Regions from separate parts of the Bradyrhizobium sp. STM 3566 genome, predicted to be linked through region 1. Evidence: predicted binding sites of a transcription regulator. Region 1 holds the regulator's gene; each other region holds the start of a gene.
What was found. The regulator LexA, encoded in region 1, represses DNA repair genes until DNA is damaged. The targets are predictions, from matches to a motif close to TGTTCNNNNTGTGTTCNG.
Positions count from the first base shown of each region.

Region 2: the regulator LexA is predicted to act here: its motif matches at 3,177-3,194, upstream of recA (recombinase RecA).
Region 3: the regulator LexA is predicted to act here: its motif matches at 3,852-3,869, upstream of P6U27_RS27235 (DUF3072 domain-containing protein).
Region 4: the regulator LexA is predicted to act here: its motif matches at 1,799-1,816, upstream of P6U27_RS35550 (DNA recombination protein RmuC).

Region 1 covers NZ_CP120692.1:3,533,489-3,539,105, forward strand. The annotation lists gene P6U27_RS16970 (ComEC/Rec2 family competence protein) at 1-372, shown strand, start outside; gene P6U27_RS16975 (hypothetical protein) at 495-929, opposite strand; gene lexA (transcriptional repressor LexA) at 1,482-2,183, opposite strand; gene glp (gephyrin-like molybdotransferase Glp) at 2,359-3,570, opposite strand; gene P6U27_RS16990 (hypothetical protein) at 4,120-4,323, opposite strand; gene P6U27_RS16995 (HAD family phosphatase) at 4,480-5,103, opposite strand; gene P6U27_RS17000 (alpha-hydroxy acid oxidase) at 5,133-5,617, opposite strand, start outside.
Region 2 covers NZ_CP120692.1:2,713,013-2,718,629, forward strand. The annotation lists gene P6U27_RS12810 (hypothetical protein) at 1-286, shown strand, start outside; gene P6U27_RS12815 (hypothetical protein) at 394-648, shown strand; gene P6U27_RS12820 (DUF6894 family protein) at 674-907, opposite strand; partial or broken gene P6U27_RS12825 (hypothetical protein) at 1,014-1,263, opposite strand; gene P6U27_RS12830 (DUF2798 domain-containing protein) at 1,543-1,851, shown strand; gene P6U27_RS12835 (hypothetical protein) at 1,899-2,051, opposite strand; gene P6U27_RS12840 (hypothetical protein) at 2,505-2,675, opposite strand; gene recA (recombinase RecA) at 3,268-4,356, shown strand; gene P6U27_RS12850 (hypothetical protein) at 4,531-4,686, shown strand; gene P6U27_RS12855 (hypothetical protein) at 5,420-5,617, shown strand, end outside.
Region 3 covers NZ_CP120692.1:5,628,584-5,634,200, reverse strand. The annotation lists gene P6U27_RS27260 (hypothetical protein) at 1-4, shown strand, start outside; gene P6U27_RS27255 (universal stress protein) at 24-860, opposite strand; gene P6U27_RS27250 (Do family serine endopeptidase) at 1,061-2,599, shown strand; gene P6U27_RS27245 (hypothetical protein) at 2,872-3,234, shown strand; gene P6U27_RS27240 (DUF6496 domain-containing protein) at 3,247-3,522, opposite strand; gene P6U27_RS27235 (DUF3072 domain-containing protein) at 3,611-3,805, opposite strand; gene P6U27_RS27230 (hypothetical protein) at 3,931-4,152, shown strand; gene P6U27_RS27225 (hypothetical protein) at 4,341-4,583, opposite strand; gene P6U27_RS27220 (hypothetical protein) at 4,677-4,934, opposite strand; gene P6U27_RS27215 (hypothetical protein) at 5,076-5,297, shown strand; gene P6U27_RS27210 (HWE histidine kinase domain-containing protein) at 5,294-5,617, opposite strand, start outside.
Region 4 covers NZ_CP120692.1:7,475,218-7,480,834, reverse strand. The annotation lists gene P6U27_RS35555 (AmpG family muropeptide MFS transporter) at 1-376, opposite strand, end outside; gene P6U27_RS35550 (DNA recombination protein RmuC) at 565-1,767, opposite strand; gene def (peptide deformylase) at 1,938-2,465, shown strand; gene fmt (methionyl-tRNA formyltransferase) at 2,598-3,521, shown strand; gene truA (tRNA pseudouridine(38-40) synthase TruA) at 3,521-4,258, shown strand; gene dapE (succinyl-diaminopimelate desuccinylase) at 4,428-5,594, opposite strand; partial or broken gene P6U27_RS35525 (DUF805 domain-containing protein) at 5,591-5,617, opposite strand, start outside.

The DNA.
Region 1 (5,617 bases):
GTGTCATGTGACGAGTCCGGCTGCGTGGCGCCGCTTGCGGACGGGCGGCTGGTCGCGCTTTCTCTGCGCATCGACGCGCTGGCTGATGATTGCAGCCGCGCTGCGTTGGTGGTGACGGCGCGGCCCGCGCCGCCCGATTGCGCAGCGATGGTGGTCGATCGGTCGCGCCTTGCCAGTCAGGGCGCGCTGGCTCTGACGCAAAACGGAGAGGGTTTCTCGGTGCAGGTGGTGAGGGCGAGAGGCGCAAGCCGCCCTTGGCTGCCGGCCGGCGCCGGCGAGGGGGATTTCGACGGCAGCCTTGCGCCGAAGACGGCCGTGCCCCGCAATCGGGACGCAACGCCATCGGAGGCCGACTTGCAGGCTGACGATTGAGGATCGATGCGGAGGAGGCGCGGGATTCTGCAGGACGCAAACCATACCATCTCGCCGGCCTCAGCCGGCGATGGCATTTCAAGTTCTGGCCCTCGACAAATCGGCCGGGGGCGCGCCGACGATCAGCCGATCGGCAGGCGTGTGATCGTGGACCTCGTCTCGGCGACGATCTGCGGCTTGTGCTCGCGCTCGCCAACCGGCTGGGTCACCGGCAGTTGCAGCACGGTCGCGCGCTGGCCTTCGACGAGCTGCGTCACCAGCACGTACTTGCCGTCGGGAAATTCGATCGCGTCATGATGGCGATCGGGAATGTGCGGATCGATCTTGCCGAACTTGCCGACGCGGGAGTTGACGGTGCGCGTCCAGATCCAGCGGTTGTCGTAACGAACGTTGTCGGCGAAAGCGAGCTCCGTTCCCGGCAGCAGGCAGACCGCGACGGAGAGATCGGCTTCAGAGGCGAAGCCGCGTGTCGAGGTGCCGCGGAAGGTTGTCGTGACGATCGTCTCGCCGACTTCGGCAGGGCGCGTCGCGACGGCATGCAGGCTATAGTCACACATCGGGTGCTCCTCATGCGAAGATAGCAAGCCGCACCTCTCTTGGAGGCGCAGGCCTCTATCAGGGTGAAGCATACAACGTTCTGCTCGGTTGTGGGCAAATCTGCGGCTGGGCTTCGCGAGCCGCGATCACATTATCTTTCCCGGATTCGATAGGAACAAAGCCGACGCCTGTGCATTCGAACGGCGCCAATGTCAGCGCCCCGCGGGTGCTGACCGGCTCGCTTATTGCCGGCTCGATTGCGGAGAGCTGCGCATCACATTCCGCGCGTCGCGAATTCGTACTGGCTCGATTGCTTGCGCACATGGCGGTGCGACTGTGTGGCAATGGCCTGCGACGCTGATGCTGCGATCAGCGCTGCAATGATTGTCCATGAAACATCTGGCGGGTGGCGTCTCCTCGAAGCTGTGGCCGCGAAGCGATGTTGCTTCGTGCGGCGTGCCGAGGATCTCGCACCGGAAAAAGGACCGGATAGTCTGAGCAGAACCGGAAAGACCATCCAGCCAGAGCGGAAAATGATCCGCTCCAAGAGGTGTCCAACGACCGCAGACCGCTCAGTACTTCCGGTAGAGCCCGATCAGCTTGCCCTGAATCTTCACGCGGTTCGGCGGAAGAATGCGGACCTCGTAGGCGGCATTGGCTGGCTCGAGTGCGATCGAGGCGCCGCGGCGGCGGAAGCGCTTGAGCGTGGCCTCCTCGTCATCGATCAGCGCCACCACGATGTCGCCGGTATCGGCGCTCTCGTTGCGCTGGATCAGCGCCATGTCGCCATCGAGGATGCCGGCCTCGACCATCGAATCGCCGCGCACTTCGAGAGCGTAGTGCTCGCCCGCGCCGAGCATGTCGGGCGGTACGCTGATGGTGTGGCTGCGGGTCTGCAACGCCTCGATCGGCGTGCCGGCCGCGATGCGGCCCATCACGGGCACCGCGACGGGACGCTCGCCCTCGTCAACAGGCGGGCTGGAGCTCGCGCGCACCTTGCCGAGATTGCCCTCGATGACGCTCGGCGTGAAGCCGCGGCGATTGCCGGCAGCGGCCTGGAGTTCGGGCAGCTTGATCACCTCGATGGCGCGGGCGCGGTTGGGCAGGCGGCGGATGAAGCCGCGCTCCTCGAGCGCAGTGATCAGGCGATGAATGCCTGACTTCGAGCGCAGGTCGAGCGCATCCTTCATCTCGTCGAAAGACGGCGGCACGCCGCTTTCCTTCAGACGTTCGCTGATGAACCGCAGAAGCTCGTATTGTTTGCGCGTCAACATCTCGACCAAAGTCCCCCGGTTGATGTCGTTCGATTCCGAGACGATGAATTCAGCGATAAGCCGCTACATCCTCGAAACAAATCATGAACGGACACTATATGTTCGATATGTGTTCCGCAACTGCTTAATTTACGGTGAACGGGGCAAATCTCGCGGAATGCGTGTGCCGTGCAGCTCAGACGGGGAGCCGCAGCACCTCGCAAGGCGTGCCGGCCTCGGCCTTCGGCGCGAACGGCGCGCGTACGAGAAGTACCTGTGCCGCAGCGAGATTCGCAAGCAGAGAGGAGTCCTGATGGCGGACGGGAAGGGCGACGAGCGTGCCGTCGCCGCGCAGTTCCAGTCGCGCACGCAGATAATCCTCGCGCTGGTCATTGGCCCCGAGATCGCGGCCCAGCACGGCGCATTCGCGGCGATGATGAATCACCGAACGGCCTGACAGGGCGCGAATCAGCGGCACCATGAACAGGAAGGCGCACACGTATGATGACACGGGATTGCCGGGCAGGCCGATCACGCGCATGGCGCCGAGCCGTCCGTGCATCATCGGCTTGCCGGGCCGAATCGCGATCTTCCAGAACGCCATCGAGATGCCTTCGCCCTTCAGCGCCTGCTGAACCAGATCGTGATCACCGACCGATGCGCCACCGGTCGTGATCAGGATGTCGGCGCCGCTCTCGCGAGCGCGGCGGATGCCGGCGGAAGTGGCCTCCAGCGTGTCGGCGGCAACGCCGAGATCGATGGTCTCGGCGCCCTCGCTGCGGGCGAGCGCGTGCAGGGCATAGCCATTGGAATAGACGATCTGGCCGCGACCGGGCGCGGTGCCCGGCATCACCAGCTCATCGCCGGTGGCAAGGATCGCGACCCTCGGACGGCGGCAGACGGCGAGCTGCGGATGATTCATCGCAGCGGCGAGCGCGAGATCGCGCTCGGTGAGACGGGTTCCTTTGCGCAGCAGCACGTCGCCCTCGCGGAAGTCGACGCCGGCGGGACGAATGTGCCGTCCGGGAATCGCGGCTTCCTTGATCATGATGTGCTTGCCGTCGGCGACCGTGTCCTCCTGGATCACGACCGCATCGGCGCCGTCGGGAATAACGCCGCCGGTAAAGATCCGCACCGCTTCGCCGACGCCGACCGTTCCCGCGAACGGACGGCCCGCTGCGGCTTCGCCGATCACCGCCAGTCTGGAATCGATCGTTGCCGCGTCTGCCGCGCGCACGGCATAGCCGTCCATCGCCGACATCGCTTCCGGCGGCTGCGTGCGCCGCGCCGCGACGTCCCGCGCGAGCACGCGATGGTAGGCGGTGTCGAGGGCGACCGTCTCCTCGGCCAGCGGCTCTGTGCCTGCGAGCACGGCGGCAAGCGCGTCGGATACCGGCATCAGGGCCACGGCGAACTCCCGCAACAAATCGAACAAATCGAAGGACTCGGTCGGCAAAGTTCTAGCCGAGCGGAGGGGCTGAAGCAAAAGACCTCCTCAACCCGGCGAAAAGCCACACTTCCTTTCCGCACTGGCTGTCGATGACAAAACTGCTCGAAAAGGCACTTCAAGCCGTGCGGCGGCTTCCTGCGGATAGCCAGGACGAGATTGCGTGTTCGATATTGGCTTTGATCCTGACGTCGAAGCCCCGTTCCGCCGCTTCGAGCGAAGAGGCGCAGGTTCACGGAACGCGCGACCCACGATCTGATTAGCATTGCCGATTATGTTAGGGAGCACAGCCCGTAAGGCGCGTTGCGATCCTTGAATCGCTTCAACCGGCTGGACGAAAAGGCTGGCGAAATCGTCATTCTCACGATTCAGCATCCCGCACGGGAACGCGAGCACTCGGATGCCTAAGGTGGCTCAAGTCCGCCGCGGCATGATCCGGAAGGCGAGGCAGACCGGCACGAGGACGGCCATGGCGAGCACGAGAAGGACGAGCGCCACGGCCAGCATCGGTCAACGCTCCGTCGGATCGTCCGGACTGACGTCCGCGACGTCGGGCGCCCTGGGACCTTGATCCTTGTCGGGCAGCGGATCGGCCTGGGATTTCAGGTCGGCGGCCTTGCTGATCAGCTTGGCGGAGAGGTCAGAATCCGAGGTGGTTCTGGCGAATTCGAGCAGGAGCGAGGCTTGCTTGGTGAGATAGGTCTTGCCCAGCACGTCGATCAGTCCAATGTAGAAGTCCCAACGGACTCATGAGTCCGATGGGTGGTATTCCGTTCCCGGAACTCTGTATAAAAATGCACAAAGTGATTGGGTTCCTCATCGCGTGCAATTTAGTTTCGGGAACTGAGCACGAACCGGGCCTCCCGCGGCTCAGATACCCAGCGCTTTCAATGCGTTTCCGACGTCACGCGGCGAGGTGACATGCACGGTCTTCAAGCCGCGCGCCCGCGCTCCCTCGACGTTCTCGGCGAGGTCGTCGAAAAAGACAATGCGATCCGCCGGCACCCCGATCGCCGCCACGACGTGATCGAAAGCCTCCGCGTCCGGTTTGCGCAGTCCGATGCTGGACGACAAATACAGCTCGCGGAAATGGCCGAGCAGGCCGGCGTATTCTTTCGAGAAATAGTCCACATGCGGCCGATTGGTGTTGGAGAAGGCGTAGAGCGGCATCTGCTTCGCCGCGCGCGGCAGCAGCTCGGCGATATCTGGCATCTCACCGGCGAAGATCGCGTTCCAGCCTTCCAGGAACTGCGCGTCCGAGATGCCGATTCCGAGCGAGGCACGCAGCGAGGCGAAATAGTCCGCGTCGCTGATCTTGCCCATCTCGTGCAGCCGGTAGGCCTCGTCACGCACATAGCGCGCGACGATGGCCTCGGGCCGGCAGCCCGCATGTCCCGCCCAGCAGGCGATCGCCTTGGAGAAGTCGATGTCGAGCACCACGCGCCCGAGGTCGAACAGCAGCGCATCGGCGCTGCCGGGAGAGAGTGATGTCATTGCGTCCTTTTCACTTCAATATCGGCAACTCAGTAGCGATAGGGCTCATGGTCGAACAGCGGGAACGCGCTGAACACGCCGGGTGCGTTGGTGGCGGTCGCCGGATGCAGGCAGGATTTATCGATCTCGGCGAATGAGGTGGCGCCCAAGAGGCCAAGGCAGCGCAGCGCCTCGTCCTCCAGCAGCTCCAGCATTCGCGCGACGCCGCCTTCGCCGGCGGCCGCCAGCGCCCAGCACTGCAGCCGGCCGATGCCGACGAGGTCCGCGCCCGCCGCGATTGCCTTGACGATGTCGGTGCCGCGGCAAAAGCCGCCGTCGACCATGATCTTGGCGCGGCCCTTCACGGCATCGACGATCTCCGGCAGCACATGCATGGCGCCACGGCCGTGGTCGAGCTGGCGGCCGCCATGGTTCGAGACGTAGATCCATTCGACACCGTGCTCGAGCGCGATCTGCGCGTCCTCGGCGGTGGCGATGCCCTTCAGGATCAGAGGGATCTTGAACTTGTCCTTGA
Region 2 (5,617 bases), 820 kb from region 1:
CCGTTTGGCCGCGGTGCTGGCCGTGCTGGCGGGACCTGCCTACGCGCAAATGCCCAATCTCAATTTGCTGCAGGAAGGCCCGGGCAAGACCCCCGAGGAGAAGGCTGCCGAAGCCGAGCGTGAAAAGGCCTACAAGGAAACGCTGAAGAAGATTCCGGATTCCAAGGCGTCCAACGATCCCTGGGGCGGCATGCGCTCCGATCCGCCGAAGCAGCCGGCGGCACCGAAGGCGTCGGCCGCAACCAGCGCGCCGAAGAAGACCAAGGGCGGCACGGCGGCCAACTGACCGTACGCGCCATTCGGGGGGCGACACACGCCTTTCGGACAGGACTCCTCTTGATCCGGCCCGCGCCCTACATGTGGCTGAGCGTAGCGCGTAGAGGAGGGCATGACATGGCCGATCGTCCGCGGGATCTCGCCGAGCGGATGGCGCGCCGGCGCAAGATGGCCGGCAAGCCGGGCCAGACGGCCGGCGACGGCTATCTGCGCGAGACCTTCACGCTGCCGCGTGCTGAGGCGCGGGAAAGGGCGCAGGCCTTCTTTGCCCGCTACCCCAAGGCCGGCTATATGAGCGCGGTCGAGACCTGGCGCGAGCTGCCCGGCGGCGATATCGAGTTCACCATGCGGCGGCTGCCCAGCGCGGACTGACGCGGGCCTGATCCGAAAGGCCTTGCTAGTCGAAGGTTTCGGCAACGATGCGGATCCGGAACACCGGCTCCTTGGCCTCGTCCAGCAGTTCCATGTGCCATTCGGAATTTTCCTGGAGCTTGCGGGCGATGCCGGCGCTCATGTCGGCGCAGACACTCGTCATCTCTTTCCAGGCCGCATTACGATCGGCAAACTCCGTCGCCTGCTCGGCGCAACCGGAATGACGGCCGTTGCGGATTCGGAAGAAATAGAGCGGCATGGCTGGCACCGATCGCGCACATGGTGCCTCGCCCCCAAGGCCCTGGGCGCGTACAGTGCAATCCCAAACCACCGTCAGATCAATTCCGGGTGGCTACGGACAAACCTCAGAAAACCGCGTGGCGCGCTGCTTCGCTTGGGAGCATTGCCGATCTCTCCCGGCCGGTTGAGGCCGTCTTTCGCGCGATCTCCTTCAGCTCCCGATCGATGCGCAGCTGCACGCGCCGGATCGCCAGCCGGTCAATCTTCGTCTCGGTCCTGCCGGTCTTGACCTGCTCGCCGATGCGGAACTGCCACTGCCAGACTCCGGGAATCGCTTGTCTTGGCCACGGTGAACTCGACGCCCCCGTGATTCATGGTCGCCTCCCACGATTTACCTTTCATGCCTGCAAACATGTTGGGCGTCACAATAGTCACAATATTCCAGAGACAAGCAAAATCTGCCGCAAGCCGCGAAGCACAGCCGGCTAGCGCTGGTATTCCGTGGTTCTCCGACCATGAACAGAGTTCCTGAAATCCGTCCAAAAGCATGCGGGCGCCGGGCAGGGCGTGCCTGCAAGGTGGCGTTCCAGAGCCGCTCGAGGTGACGGCATGTGCCTTGCTTGCCTGATCACGGCAAGCAACCGTGGACGCCTCATGCTCGGCATTCCCCGCCGCTATTCTCATTTCGTTTTCGGAGTCATCCAGTCCGGACTGACCTCGCTGATCGCGGCGGGCATCGCCAGCTTTCCTGCAGGCAGCCCGATGATCTTCGTTCGGCACTGGATGGTGTCGTGGCTGATCGCATGGGCCGCGATGCTGCCGATCGTGCTGCTGGCCGCGCCCGCGATCCGCGCCTTCTCGCTGCGCCTGACCCGGGAGGAGCGAGACCCGCGCGCCGCCGGCTGGCATGAAAAGGCCCCGCCTGGGGAGAGCCAAGCGGGGCAGAGAGTTATTGGAGGCTGAGGTGCTGGGCTGCAACACCATAGCCGGGCGACCCTAGCCGGTTCAGCTTACGGCAGCCTGACAGGCGGCGCGTCCGGATCTGGCCTGGTCTGGCGGCTGGCCGGATCGGCCGCCGTGAAGGTCGCGATCGAAAGGCCGCAGACAGGCCCCGCACCGGTCCCAATTTCGACATCCGCTCGCACCACTGCGGACACACGCATCGGCAAGATCTGATCCGTTCGGCGCAGCCATGGGGGAAACGTGGCGCGCCGAAAACGGGGTGGCATCATGGATAACGTAGAGCGGTCATTCGCCGCCGCGACGGCGGCTGGCTTCGTCGTGCTGGTCATCGGCCTGGTGCTGCTCGCGGTGCTGTAGAGGGGTACGCCCGCCGAGGAATGGAGGCCGCGCCTTCCAATGGACGGCGCTGGGCACAGCGCGACTTTCAAAAAATTGGAAAACAACCCCATGCACAGTAGGGTGCTGGGAAATTTCCTTGATCTGCCAATAGCTTGCAGGTAGTATTTAGATACCTTAAGTGTCCGCGCGCCCGTCTTTTCGACCATGCAGCCCGACGCGCGAGGCCGGATCGAGATCTGGCGATCCCCCTTTGGACCGGCCGCCTGCCGCCCCACCGCGGGGCGGGGCGCTCCGGAGGCCGGTCCTGGCGGAGCCTAGTGGATCTTGAATTCGTTCAGCGGAAGATGGAGCTCGGCGGCGCGCTCTTCACGGTCCTTCTTGCGGAATTCGTTTTCCTTGCGCTCGAACTTCACCATCTCCTCGCGCGCTGCCTCCAGCAGCGGATTGCGCCTGATCGCATCATTGTGCGTGTTGTCGTCGGTCATGGTTACGATCCCCAGAGTTGCGGTCCCATCCCCCAGAAGCCGGAGACCGCGAAAAGGTTCGGTGCCGTAGGATTACGGAAAGATGACGACACGCCGGCCGCGCATTCTTGATGCGGGTCATGGATCGAGCGCCGTCGGTGGCATTGAGGGGGGCCCAATCGGGTACTGTCCTAATTAGGACACCCGCGAGGGCAGACTAGGAGACCCCCACAGCAACAACGTCGCCCGCTTGCAATACGGCGGGCGACGTTGGTCCAGCCCCGGGAGGGAATCGCAAAATCCCGGATGCTGTCACTCTGGCTGATAGCTCCGGAATAGTCTGTTCGATATCCGACACCCGCAGAGGCGGATTAGGACAGTCCGTTATGCGCCAGTCTCTCTGGACTCGTTGTGAGAGGTTAGCCCATCCGTCAGATTTGCAAGACGTTCAATATTCTCGTCTGTTTTGCAGGCAGCATCAGAGTTTCCGAGTCAAGATCGCAAAAGAACATATTGCGAACCTGGAACAAATAGGGTACATTGTTTTTATCGCCGGCCCGCCTCTCAATCGTTTGTCCCCCTAGCGAATCCTCGCCATAAGGAGCACGACCCAATGTCCGCAACTGCCCTGCGTATCGTCGAAGGATCTTCCATGGACAAGAGTAAAGCTCTGGCCGCCGCGCTCTCTCAGATCGAGCGCCAGTTCGGTAAGGGCTCGGTGATGAAGCTCGGCAAGAACGACCGGTCCATGGACATCGAGGCGGTGTCCTCCGGCTCGCTCGGGCTCGATATCGCGCTCGGTATCGGCGGCCTGCCCAAGGGGCGCATCGTCGAGATCTACGGGCCGGAATCCTCCGGCAAGACCACGCTGGCGCTGCATACGGTGGCGGAAGCGCAGAAGAAGGGCGGCATCTGCGCCTTCATCGACGCCGAGCACGCGCTCGATCCGGTCTATGCCCGCAAGCTGGGCGTCAACATCGACGAGCTCCTGATCTCGCAGCCCGACACCGGTGAGCAGGCGCTGGAGATCTGCGACACCTTGGTGCGCTCCGGCGCAGTCGACGTGATGGTGGTCGATTCGGTCGCGGCGCTGGTGCCGAAGGCCGAACTCGAGGGCGAGATGGGCGATGCGCTGCCGGGTCTTCAAGCGCGGTTGATGAGCCAGGCGCTGCGCAAGCTGACCGCCTCCATCAACAAGTCCAACACCATGGTGATCTTCATCAACCAGATCCGCATGAAGATCGGCGTGATGTACGGCTCGCCGGAAACCACCACCGGCGGCAATGCGCTGAAATTCTACGCCTCCGTCCGCCTCGACATCCGCCGCATCGGTGCGATCAAGGAGCGCGACGAGGTGGTCGGCAACACCACGCGCGTCAAGGTGGTCAAGAACAAGCTGGCCCCGCCCTTCAAGCAGGTCGAGTTCGACATCATGTACGGCGAGGGCGTTTCCAAGATGGGCGAGATCCTCGATCTCGGCGTCAAGGCCGGCATCGTCGAGAAGTCCGGCGCCTGGTTCTCCTATGACAGCCAGCGCCTCGGCCAGGGCCGCGAGAACTCGAAAGCGTTCCTGAAGGCCAATCCCGATATCACCGCCAAGATCGAGACCGCGATCCGCCAGAACTCCGGCCTGATCGCCGAGCAGATTTTGGCCGGCACGCCCGAGCGCGACGCCGACGGCGAGGAGCCGGCGGACGAGTAAGCCTTAACGCGGAAAGTTTTTCGCGAGGAGCGGGCACTGAGGACGTTGAGTTGCCGACGTCTTCGGTGCCCGTTTTGTTTTGCAGTTCTAGTCCCCGATACATTCTCAGGTTGCATCGTCACGTCGACCAACACTAGGCTTGGTCAACGCTTGCTAGCGTCAGTTCATGAGTAAATGGGGCAGGTCATGCTTGTTGTTCAAACGCGGCACGCCAAGCGCACGCGCAAATATTCGATGCTGATGGCAATCGTTCTGTTGGGAATCAGTTCGCTCGCCGGGCTCGGCGCGCTTCTCACGCTGCGCTGGGATTCTCTTCCGGGGAAAAAGTAGGACCATCGGGGAGAGGGCAGCGTCATGACACGACGCATTGTCACGACAGACTCGTCCATCGCCGGCGCCATTCAACGAGCCGGCATCGCCGGCCTCGTGATCGCGATCGAGCGCCGGCTCGTTTGGGGACAATTGCCGTCTGATGCGGAGCTTGATGCGTTTTTCGCGCCACGCACGACGCAGTCGCACGGGCTTCATTGGCTTGACGATACGCCGCCCTGGCGCCTCGAGGAATCAGGTGCGAAGGATCGAGGATTCATCGAACTGCTGGGAGAATACGACTCGGTTGAGTTTTGGCGGGGACCAGGGCCAAATGGCCAATTAATCCTGCTCTGGCTGCTCGATCATTGGTGCCGCCGACGCGATGCGAATCCCGCCTTTGTCGTCCGCGCTCTGTTCTTGGGCGTCGGGGACGTCGACCCACCGCGAAGGGAATCCTACCCGCCGGTCGTCCGGATCACACCTCTCCAACTCAAATCGGCCAGCCGTGCATGGCGGGCCTATTGTGCGCCGACCCCGCAAAGCTGGTGCAATCTCACGAATTTGAGCTGGCTGCCTAACCTTGCTCCTGACAGGACAGCTCTTCTCGAAGAGCTGCCGCGCCCGGCTTCGGGCCTTGGAGCCACGGAGCTGCGGATACTCCAGCTCATCGCCCGGGGGCGGCCTGCAGCCCTTCGACGTCTTTCCGGGACATCACAAGCGCAACGAGCGTCGCGTCTTCGACTATTGGGAGGTGGGCGCGCTGCTCGACGGGCTCGCGCGCTGTCCGGTGCCGGCCGTATCCGGGCTGGAGGAGGGGCCGTTTACGCTCGACATGCACAACGATGCTGTCCGTCACGCCCGGTACAAGCAATCCCGCCTGTCACTTACGGATCTCGGGAATGCGGTGCTGGCAGGAGAGGCGGATTTCCTCCAGCACAACCCGATCCAT
Region 3 (5,617 bases), 2.1 Mb from region 1:
GTGATGGCGCCATCCGGCACGGCTCAATGCGACATCAGCGTCGGGACCGTCATGGCATCCAGCATGGCGCGGGTGACGCCGCCGAGAACGCGCTCCTGCAACCGCGAGTGGCCGTACCCGCCCATCACCAGGAGATCGAGACTCTCGTCCGCCGCCAGTGACAGGATGGTCGGTTGAATGTCGGCGCGCGTTGCCGAGAGGGCGACCGTGCGGGTCGACAGTCCGCGCCGGCGGAGATGTTTTGTCAGACTGTTCGCTGACGCTTCGTTGGAGGCGGCGTCGGTCTCGTTGATGGTGATGATCACGATTTCTGCGGCGCGCGCCAGGAACGGTGCTGCGTCGCGCACCGCGCGGGCAGCGAGGCGGCTGCCATCCCAGCAGATGCCGATCCGGTTTGCCTTGAAGGCTCCACGGAAGGTGTAGGGCAGGAACAGGACCGGGCCGCCCGCCTGGAACAGGATCTCGCGTGGCATGTCGTTGTCGAACGAGCCTTGCGTCGGATCAGGCTGAAGCACGACGCTGAGGTCGTGCAGTCGCGCCATCTCGCCGAGCGAGCCGGCTGCATCCGCCGGGATCGCGCCGAGTGCGTGGCTGGCGTAGGAGATGCCGGCGTTCGCCGCCTCGCTCTTGAACACCGCGAGCGCGGCCTCGGCCCGCTCCACGGCGCGCTCGCGTTCCAGTTCGAACACGGCCGCCACCGCGGCGCCGCCTTCCATCACGTAAGCTGCACTGGTTGCGACATAGCCGACCGCGACCGCGTCGAGATGCGCGTTGAGTTTCGCCGCGAGCGAGATCGAGCCGTCGATCGCCGAACGCATGGGACGTTCGGTGGGAATGTGGACGAGAATGTCTTTGTACATGGCGCGCCTCCAGTGGACATCATCCGGTGGTTGCAGTTTTTCACTGCGCGAAGGACCCGTGTTGAGCTGCATCAAACGGCTGCTTGCTGCGCCTGCTCCCCCATTCTTTGCCGAGATTTAATCGGGTGGACGGGACGCCGTAAGGTAGCAACGACCATGTTGAGGGCAAGGCGACACCAGCTCAACATGGACATTTCGACATGAACGATCGCATCAATTCCAACATTACCACGTCTCGCAAGATCTTGCGGCCGCGCCGGCTCGTGCTGCTCGGCACCGTGGCCGCGCTCGGCGTGGCCGCCCTGTCAGTTGCCCCAGGCACTTCGCCGTTCGGGATGAACTCCTTCATTGCGCCGGCTCAAGCTGCGGAAGCCGTCGCAACACCGCCGGGCTTCGGCGATCTGGTCAGCAAGGTCAAACCCGCGGTGATCTCGGTGCGGGTCAAGATCGACCGGGACAACGACAAGAGCGCGATGCTGCAGCAGAACCGGATGGACCAGGACGAGGCTTCTCCGTTCGACCAGTTCTCGCGGGAGTTCGGCTTCCGCTTCCCGGGTGGCACGAACGGCGTGCCGCACCGCCACCAGGTCATCACCGGCGAAGGCTCCGGCTTCTTCATCTCCGCTGACGGCTATGCCGTGACCAACAACCACGTCGTCGACCATGCCGAGTCCGTCCAGGTGACGACCGATGACGGCACCATCTACACCGCAAAAGTGGTCGGCACCGATCCGAAGACCGACCTTGCCCTGATCAAGGTCGACGGCAAGAAGGACTTTCCGTTCGTCAAGTTCTCCGACCAGAAGCCGCGCATCGGCGACTGGGTGGTCGCGGTCGGCAACCCCTTCGGTCTTGGCGGCACTGTGACCGCCGGCATCGTCTCGGCCAGCGGCCGGGATATCGGCAACGGTCCCTATGACGACTTCATCCAGATCGATGCGCCCATCAACAAGGGCAATTCCGGCGGGCCGGCTTTCGACATGAACGGCAACGTCATCGGCGTGAACACTGCGATCTTCTCGCCCTCGGGCGGCTCGGTCGGTATCGGCTTTGACATTCCGGCTTCGACCGCCAAGCTCGTCGTCGCGCAGTTGAAGGAGAAGGGCGCGGTGACGCGCGGCTGGCTCGGCGTTCAGGTGCAGCCGGTGACGGCCGAGATCGCCGACAGCCTCGGCCTGAAGCAGGCGCGCGGCGCCATCGTCGACAATCCGCAGGACGGCAGCCCGGCGGCCAAGGCCGGCATCGAAGCGGGCGACGTCATCACCGCCGTCAATGGCACCACGATCAAGGACTCCCGCGATCTCGCCCGCACCATCGCCACCTTGGCGCCGGGCACGTCCGTGAAGCTCGATATCTTCCGCAAGGGCGACAGCAAAACGGTGACCCTGACGCTCGGCGAGCTGCCGAACGAACAGCAGGCCGCGAACAAGGCCGATGACGGCAAGATGCAGCCGAGCGCCGGTACGCCGCGCCTCGGGCTTGGTCTGGCTCCAGCCGGCGAGGTGCAGGGCGCCGGCCAGAAGGGCCTCGTCGTCACCGAGGTTGACCCGCAAGGGCCGGCGGCGCAGCGCGGCATCCAGACCGGTGACGTCATCCTCAATGTCGGCGGCAAGGCGGTCAGCAATGTCGGCGAGATGCGTTCGGAGCTGGCGCAGGCCAAAGCGTCGGGCAAGCGCAGCGTTCTGTTGCAGGTCAGAAGCGCGGATGCCACCCGCTTCGTCGCGGTGCCGCTCGCGTAAGGCGAAGCTCGACCGGCGCAAGTCCAGAAAGGCGGCCCTCGGGCCGCCTTTCGCATACGCAATCAAGCTCGCCAAGGCCCGATAACATTCTCGTTAACGGCAGGGACGATGACCCGGTGCGTCCGAAAAAGCCGTGTTCACTGGTCACAGTTCCTCGGTGCCTCTGTGCTCTGCTGCGACGTAGCCGCGGGGCCCAGTTGCAAGCCTGGAACTTCGAACCTTCCCGGCGCCTTGTGGAACTGGCCGGTGGTTCACATTTGATCGGTGCCGACATGGATCGATTGAAGCTCTCGCTGAGGAGTGCGCTGCTCCTGGCGCCATTGGTGCTCTGGCACGGAAACGCGCTCGGGCGCGACGACGGCCGCTACGCCGACTCGCCCCTCAAGCCCTGGTTCGACAGCCTGCGCAGCCATCTGGGTCCGTGCTGCTCGGATGCGGATGGGGTCGCCGTTGCCGATCCAGACTGGGAGTCGCACAACGGGCGTTACCGGGTGCGTCTCGATGGACAGTGGATCGAGGTGCCGGACGAAGCCGTCATCACCGAGCCGAACCGTGCAGGCCGCACCATGGTGTGGCCGGTGAAGACTGCGTTCGGGATTTCGATCCGCTGCTTCATGCCGGGGAGCATGATCTGAGACTGATCAGCGTCAGCGCTTGCTGGATTTGCGCTTCGACGACTTCTTCGACGACGTCCTGGAGGTCTTCTTGGCGCTCTTGCGCTTCGACGCCTTCTTCGGGACCTTCTTGCCCTTCTTGCGTGCCTTCGACAGTCCGATTGCGATCGCTTGCTTGCGGCTCTTCACGCGGCCGCCGCGTCCCCCACGGCCGCTCTTCGCGGTGCCCTTCTTGTAGCGCCGCATCTCGCTTTCGACATCGCCGCCGGCGCTGCGTGAGTAACGGCGTTTCTTTGCCTTGCGTGCCATGCATGTTCTCCCTTGGCCGAAGAAAAACCATTCGGCACGGCCATGGTTCCGGGAGCGCCTATGCAATGTTCCAAACGCGAACCGCTGCCTAGAAGGAATTCGCCAGCTCTATCTCCGCTTCGAGGGCCTGGATGCGCCGTGCGGCCTCGCTAAAGGACAGATCCCGTGCGTATTGGGCGGGTTGATAGGCCTCTTCACTCAGCCGTTTCAGCCTGAGGCCCTGCGCTCGCGTCATCTGCTCGCTCAGGAAAGCCCTGGCATCGTATTGACCTTGAACCTGCATGTCTCTCCTCCTCTCGCCTCCGTCCAGAAATCGTGACGTGACTATATGTTCTTATTTTGTTCTAACAAGGCATGGACAACAGAATTAATGAAATTCGACGTAAAATCAGAGCCTTGAGGCTTGAGATGGCCGACGTCGAGGCGTCGGTGCGCGACCTCGTCGAGCGCGATCACGACTGCACAGAAAGGGCCCTGGCGCAGATGGATCTGCGCCGGAAAATCAACCTCCTGATCGACGAATGGAGGGCGGCTGGTGGCAGCGACGTTCTGCCCGATGTCCGCGACCGGGTGCGCCTTCGTCCCGTGAAGCCAGTCGGCAATCCCGTCCACGCAATCGGACGCCGCTGAGATCTTTGGAAGCGTATGGCGGAGGAAGAGCAGGACCCATACCGGATCTCGCAACTGCCCGTCGAACCGCGATGGCGTTGAGCGTGCGTCCCGGGTGCCGGAAGCGCGTGGATGCCGGATCCTGACAGCTCGGAGCGTCGAGCAAGGGCCCCGCAGTGGCGGAGCCCTCCATGGATTACGGGGAGCGCCTATTTGGTGTTGGTCATGCCGCCTTTGTTCGTCATGGTGCCGCCCTGATCGGACCCGGGACCAGAGCCGCCTTGGCCGGAAGGATCCGCGCCCCGGGTAGACTTGGTATTGGCGCCGGTGGTCTGCGACGATGACATCGAGGATCCGTGCTTGGCCTTATGCGACTTCGCCTGGGCGGCGAACGGCGCGGCGGCTAGGCCGGTTGCCAACATTACGGCGAGAGCGAGCTTGGTCGTCTTCATGCGGGAAACTCCCTGAGTTGAATTGACGCAGGCAGCCAACCGCTATTCGCCGCAGGAGTTCCCAACAAAGCATTTCCACGCGTCACGCACGCTTCAAGATTGCTTGTCCTCTGCGAGGATGAACACGACGCCAGTGAGCGTTGCGCCGATCGCGAACGTCGTCACCAAGGTGAGGACGAAGACCACAACGGCTTGGCTTCCGCCGTTATTGAGCAGGTTGGCCACGGCCCGATTGGACAGGACGAGCGCGAGGCTGAAGATGAGGCCGAGGGCTGCGCCCATCATCGCATGCGTCATCAGCTTGATAAGGCCGCTGGCAGAGATCAGCTCAGACGACTTCTTGGTGCGCATGGGACTGAATCCCGAACTGGCATGCCAACGCACGCGCAATTCCCGGGTTCCAGCCGATCGAACGAATTTGTCGTCACTCGCTTCATCCGACGTTCATGCCGGGCTTGCGAGGATGGGTGTCATCAAAACGGGAATATCGATATGGGTAAGGTAGTCTTTCTTTACCGCTCGCTGGCCTATCGTAGCGCGGCCGTGGACATCTTGCGCAAAGCCCGCAGGCTGCCGCGCGGAGCAGAGCGAAATGCGGCACGCCGCTACGCCAGGGCGTTGCGCGATCTCGCCCGAACGGAGGCCTGGCTGGAAGGACGGGTCGCGCGCGAACCGCGGATGGCCCGGCGGGTGACGAGCGCAGCGTCCGGTTAGCCGGATGCGCGCTGCAATTCGGCGGAGCCAGCGGTATCGAATTTGCCGGGTGCGCTGGTCGCCGTCTTGCGTGTCAACGGCACCTCCAGGCGGCACAACAGGCCTTCGGCTCGCCAATCGAACTGCGCCTGTCCGCCAAGCTGGGACTCGATGCTCGCAAGCAGGCTCCGCGTGCCGAAGCCGCGCGATTTCGGTGTCATGACCAGCGGACCGCCCGACTCCTCCCAACACAGCGTGAGCAGTTCGTCCTCGACCTGCCAATCGATCGCGAGCCGTCCCGATCGGGTCGAGAGCGCGCCATACTTTGCCGAGTTGGTGAA
Region 4 (5,617 bases), 3.9 Mb from region 1:
GTGCCGGATCGGTGATCGCCAGCAGCAGGATCGCGACGATCAGCAGCAACTGCGAGAATACAAGCCAGCCGCGCCGCCGCCCGAAGACGCGGGTGAACAATGGCACATGCATCGCGTCCACCAGCGGCGCCCACAGGAATTTCAGCGTATAGGGCGTGCCGACCAGCGCGAACAGCCCGATGGTCTTGAGATCGACCCCGGCCTCCCGCATCCACACCAGCAGCGTCGAGCCTGACAATGCCAGCGGCAGCCCCGAGGAGAAGCCGAGGAACAGCACGATCAGCACCCGCGGCTGCAGGTAAACGGCAAGGCTGTCGCGCCAGGAGATGGCGGGTGCGGAAGTCGCGGCAGGGGAAGTCGCGTCGGGTGCGGTCATGGGGTGGTGTTAGCAGATTCTGGGGACGGGTGTCGTTCCTGTCGCCACAAAGGAGCTGTCGTCGCCCTCTCGGTGTCATCGTCCGCGAAGGCAAACGATCCAGTAATCACCAGCGTCTCGGTTCAATCACAGCCGCCGCGGCGTACTGGATGCCCCGCCTTCGCGGGGCATGACAGTGTGCCCTAATCTCACTCCCCCGCCTGGAGCTTCCGCGGAAACAGTTCCGGCGCAGCCGTCGCGACCAGCCGCGGGCCCTCCGCCGCCGCATCGCTCTTGCTGAAATCGAGCTCCTCGATTCTCCCCGCGCGCTTTTCGATCTTGTCGGCGGAGATCAGCACCTGGCGGACGTCCTCGTTCACATCGGCAAAATGTTTTTGCAGCTTCAGCACGCGGTCGCGCAGGCGGCCCAGGTCGTCGCCGAGCTTGATTACCTCGGTGCGGATCTGGTCGGCGGCGTCGCGCATGCGCGCATCCTTCATGATCTGCTGCATCACCTGGATCGCGAGCATCAAGAGCGAGGGCGACACCAGCACGATTCGGGCGCGATAGGCCTTCTGGATCACGTCGTCGAAGCCGTCATGGATCTCGGCATAGACCGATTCCGACGGCACGAACATCAGCGCCATCTCCTGGGTCTCGCCGGTGACGAGATATTTTTCGGCGATATCGCTGACATGCTTCATCACGTCGGCGCGCAACCGTTGCGTAGCAACGCGCCGCTCTTCGTCGGTGCGGGCGTCGTGCAGCGCCGTCATCGCCTCCAGCGGAAACTTCGCGTCGATGCAGAGCGGGCGCTGGTCGGGCAGGAACACGACGCAGTCCGGGCGCTTGCCGGTCGAGAGCGTGAACTGGAACTCGTAGGAGCCCTTGGGGAGACCGTCCTGGACGATCGCCTCCATCCGCGCCTGGCCGAAGGCGCCGCGCGACTGCTTGTTGGCGAGCACGTCGCGCAGGGTGGTCACCTGGGTGGTGAGGTCGGTGAGGTTCTTATGCGCGCTGTCGATGATGCCGAGCCGCTCATGCAGCGCGCGCAGGCTCTCCATGGTGTTGCGGGTCGAATGTTCCATGGATTGGCCGACGCGGTGGGTGACCGAATCCAGCCGCTCGTTGACCGCGCGCGCCATCTCGGCCTGCCGGCCGGCCAGCGCCTGGGTCATGGCGTCGACCCGGCCCGAGGCTTCGCTCTGGGCGCGCAGCACCTCGCTGAGGCGCTCCTCGAGCTCGTCGGCCCGGATCGCGTGCGCCATCGCGAGTTCCGCGCCGCGCCGCCCCGAGCGCGCGATCACCACCGCAATCACAACCAGCAGGATGAGGACCAGGGCGCCGAAGCCGATCAGCGCATCGACGGTGCGCACGGGCCAGTCGCCGAGCATGACAATGATCTCGTTCATGCCAGCCCTTCTAGCCGATTCGCGGTCGGGCACGAACGAAGAGGGAACGTCGGCGGTTAACAACTCCCTACCTTTTATGGTCAACGAAACCTGAAGCTTTTGGTCAGCGGAGGGTTAACGGGGTTCCTGGCCGCATTGACCGCACCCGGCGCGCAGCTTAAATCGCCGCCATGGCCCTACGAGAAATCATCATCCTGCCCGACAAGCAGCTGCGCCTGGTCTCCAAGCCGATCGAGAAGGTCACGGCCGAGATCCGCAAGCTTGCCGACGACATGTTCGAGACCATGTACGACGCGCCCGGCATTGGCCTCGCTGCGATCCAGGTCGCGCAGCCTTTGCGTCTGATCACCATGGACCTCGCCAAGCGCGACGAGAGCGGCGAGACCAAGCACGAGCCGCGCGTCTTCATCAATCCCGAGATCCTCGCTTCCTCCGCGGAACTCTCCACTTACGAGGAGGGCTGCCTGTCGATCCCCGAATATTACGAGGAGGTCGAGCGCCCCGCGAAGGTGCGCGTGCGCTTCACCGATCTCGACGGCAAGGTGCATGAGGAGGACGCCGAAGGCCTCTACGCAACCTGCATCCAGCACGAGATCGACCATCTCAACGGCGTGCTGTTCGTCGACTATCTGTCGAAGCTGAAGCGCGACCGCGTCATGAAGAAGTTCGAGAAAGCCGCCAAACGCGCGGCGGAATAGGCCTCTCTCACGTCGTCATGGCCGGGCTTGACCCTGCCATCCACGCCTTGCTTGCTTTGTCGCCGAGACCGTGGATGCCCGGGACAAGCCCGGACATGACGGAGAACCAGAGCTCTCACCGAACGCAGCCACATGCCCCTCCGCCTCATCTTCATGGGCACGCCCGACTTCTCCGTGCCGACGCTGCTCGAACTCGTCGCGCATGGCCATGAGATCGCGGCGGTCTACACCCGCGCGCCGAAGCCGGGCGGGCGGCGCGGCCTGCAATTGCAGCCGACGCCGGTCGAGGAAGCTGCACGAAAGCTCGGCGTTCCCGTGCTGACGCCGAAAACGCTGAAGACGCCGGAGGCGCTGGAAGAGTTCCGCGCCTTCGATGCCGACGCGGCCGTCGTCGTCGCCTACGGCATGATCCTGCCGCAGGCGATCCTCGATGCGCCCGAGCTCGGTTGCTACAATCTGCATGCTTCGCTGCTGCCGCGCTGGCGCGGCGCCGCGCCCATCAACCGTGCGATCATGGCGGGTGATGCCGAGAGCGGTGTGATGGTGATGAAGATGGATGTCGGCCTCGACACCGGCGACGTCGCCATGGCCGAGCGCATCGCAATCACCGACAGTATGACCGCGCAGGACCTGCACGATCGCCTGTCCCGGTTGGGAGCCGACCTGATGGTGCGCGCGATGGCCGCGCTCGACCGCGGCGGCCTCCAGCTCAAGAAGCAGAGCAAGGACGGCGTCACCTATGCCGCCAAGATCGACAAGGCCGAGGCCCGGATCGATTGGACCAAGCCGGCGCGCGCGGTGCTTCGGCACATCCATGGCCTCTCGCCGTTCCCCGGCGCCTGGGCCGAGCTCGAGAATGCGCGCGTTAAAATCCTGCGCTGCGAATTGGCAAAGGGCTCCGGCGTCCCTGGCGAGGTGCTCGACGATCTCCTCACCGTCGCCTGCGGCGACGGCGCCATCCGCATCATCGAGCTGCAGCGCGAGGGCAAGGCGCGCATGCAGGCCGCGGAGTTCCTGCGCGGCGTGCCGGTCAAGCCGCCGATGCGGTTTTCTTGATGCCCCGCTACAAGCTCACCATCGAATATGACGGCGCGCCGTTCTTCGGCTGGCAGGTGCAGGAGACGCTGCCCTCGGTGCAGGGCGCGCTGCAGGCGGCCGTGAAGGCGATGACCGGCGCGGATTTGCGGGTGCATGGTGCCGGCCGCACCGATGCCGGCGTGCATGCCCGTGGCCAGGTCGCGCATGTCGACGTCGACAAGCAGTTTCCGCCGGGCCGTTTTCGCGACGGCCTCAATGCGCATCTGCGCCCGCATCCGATTGCGGTGCTCGAGGCCGAGATCGTGCCTGATACGTTCGAGGCGCGTTTTTCGGCCGTCAAGCGCCACTATCGCTACCGCATCATCAACACCCGCGCCAATCTCGCGCTCGACGTCGGCCACGCCTGGCGCGTGCCGCGCAAGCTCGATGCCGACGCGATGCATGCGGCGGCACAGCGCCTGCTCGGCAAGCACGATTTCACCACGTTCCGCGACACCGAGTGCCAGGCCAAATCGCCGGAGAAGACGCTCGACCAGCTCGACGTGATCCGCGACGGCCGCGAGATCACGGTCATCACCTCGGCGCGCTCGTTCCTGCACAGCCAGGTGCGCTCGATGGTGGGCTCGCTGGTCTGGGTCGGCGAAGGCCGCTGGACCGCCGACGATCTCTCCGCCGCACTCGCAGCCCGCAACCGCGCCGCCTGCGGCATCGTCGCCCCGCCCGAGGGGCTGTATCTGATGAAGGTGGACTATTAGGCGAGCGGCGCACAGGGCACGCTCTTGCCAAACCCTCGGTGTCATGCCCCGGCTTGACCGGGGCATCCAGTACGCCGCGGCCTCTCGGCTCAATCGCTGCCGTCTCTGGAATACTGGATCGCCCGGTCAAGCCGGGCGATGACGGCGGAATGTTCGGCGATATCGTGCCTCAAGCAAAATACCTCGCCAAAATCCCGCGATACACCTTCGTCAGCTTTTCCAGATCCGCCACCGGCACGCGCTCGTCGACCTGATGCATGGTCTGCCCGACCAGGCCGAACTCGATCACCGGGCAATAGCTGGAGATGAAGCGCGCATCCGACGTGCCGCCCGAGGTCGACAGCTCGGGCTTGCGACCGGTGACCTCCTCGATCGCGGACACCGCAAGATCGGTGAACGGCCCCGGCTTGGTCACGAACACATTGGAGTTCGAGGGCTCCCAGACGATGCGGGCCTTGATGCGGTTGCCGCAGGCTTTGGCGAGACGCGTCTCGACCAATTCGCGCAAGGACGCCTGGGTGTGGTTGTCGTTGTAGCGGATGTTGAATTTCGCGCGGGCCTCGCCCGGGATGACGTTGAAGGCCTTGTTGCCGACATCGACGGAGACGAATTCCAGATTGGAGGCCTGGAATTGCGCGCTGCCGTGGTCGAGCGGCTCGTCGGAGATCGCAACGATCAGCCGTGAGATATCCGGCACCGGATTGGAGGCGCGGTGCGGATAGGCGACATGGCCCTGCACGCCGTCGACGTAAAGTGTGCCCGATTGCGAGCCGCGCCGGCCGACCTTGATGGTGTCGCCGAGCGTCTCGACATTGGAGGGCTCGCCGAGCACGCAATGATCGAATTTTTCGCCGCGCTCGGCGACCCATTTGAGCAGCTTGATGGTGCCGTTGATGGAGACGTCTTCCTCATCGCCCGTGATCAGGAACGAGATCGAACCCTTGCCGTCGCTGCGCGGCTTGCCGCCATTGGCGGCGAGATGCTCCAGCGCTGCAGCGACCGAGCAGGCAATACCGCCCTTCATGTCGACCGCGCCGCGGCCGTGCAGGACGCCGTCCTTCACCTCGCCCGAGAACGCGCCGACACTCCAGGCGCTCTCGTCGCCCGGCGGCACCACGTCGGTGTGGCCGGCAAAGGTGATGTGCGGTCCTTCCGTGCCGATCCGCGCATAGAGATTGTCGACGTCGGCGGTGCCTTCCTCGCTGAAGGTCACGCGGTGGCAGGTGAAGCCGGCGGCGCCGAGGGCTTTTTCGAGCACCCCCAGCGCACCGGCATCGGCCGGTGTCACCGAGGGGCAGCGGATGAGGTCACGGGCAATGGAGAGAGCATCGGTCATGCGCCCCGCTTAACATGCATGCC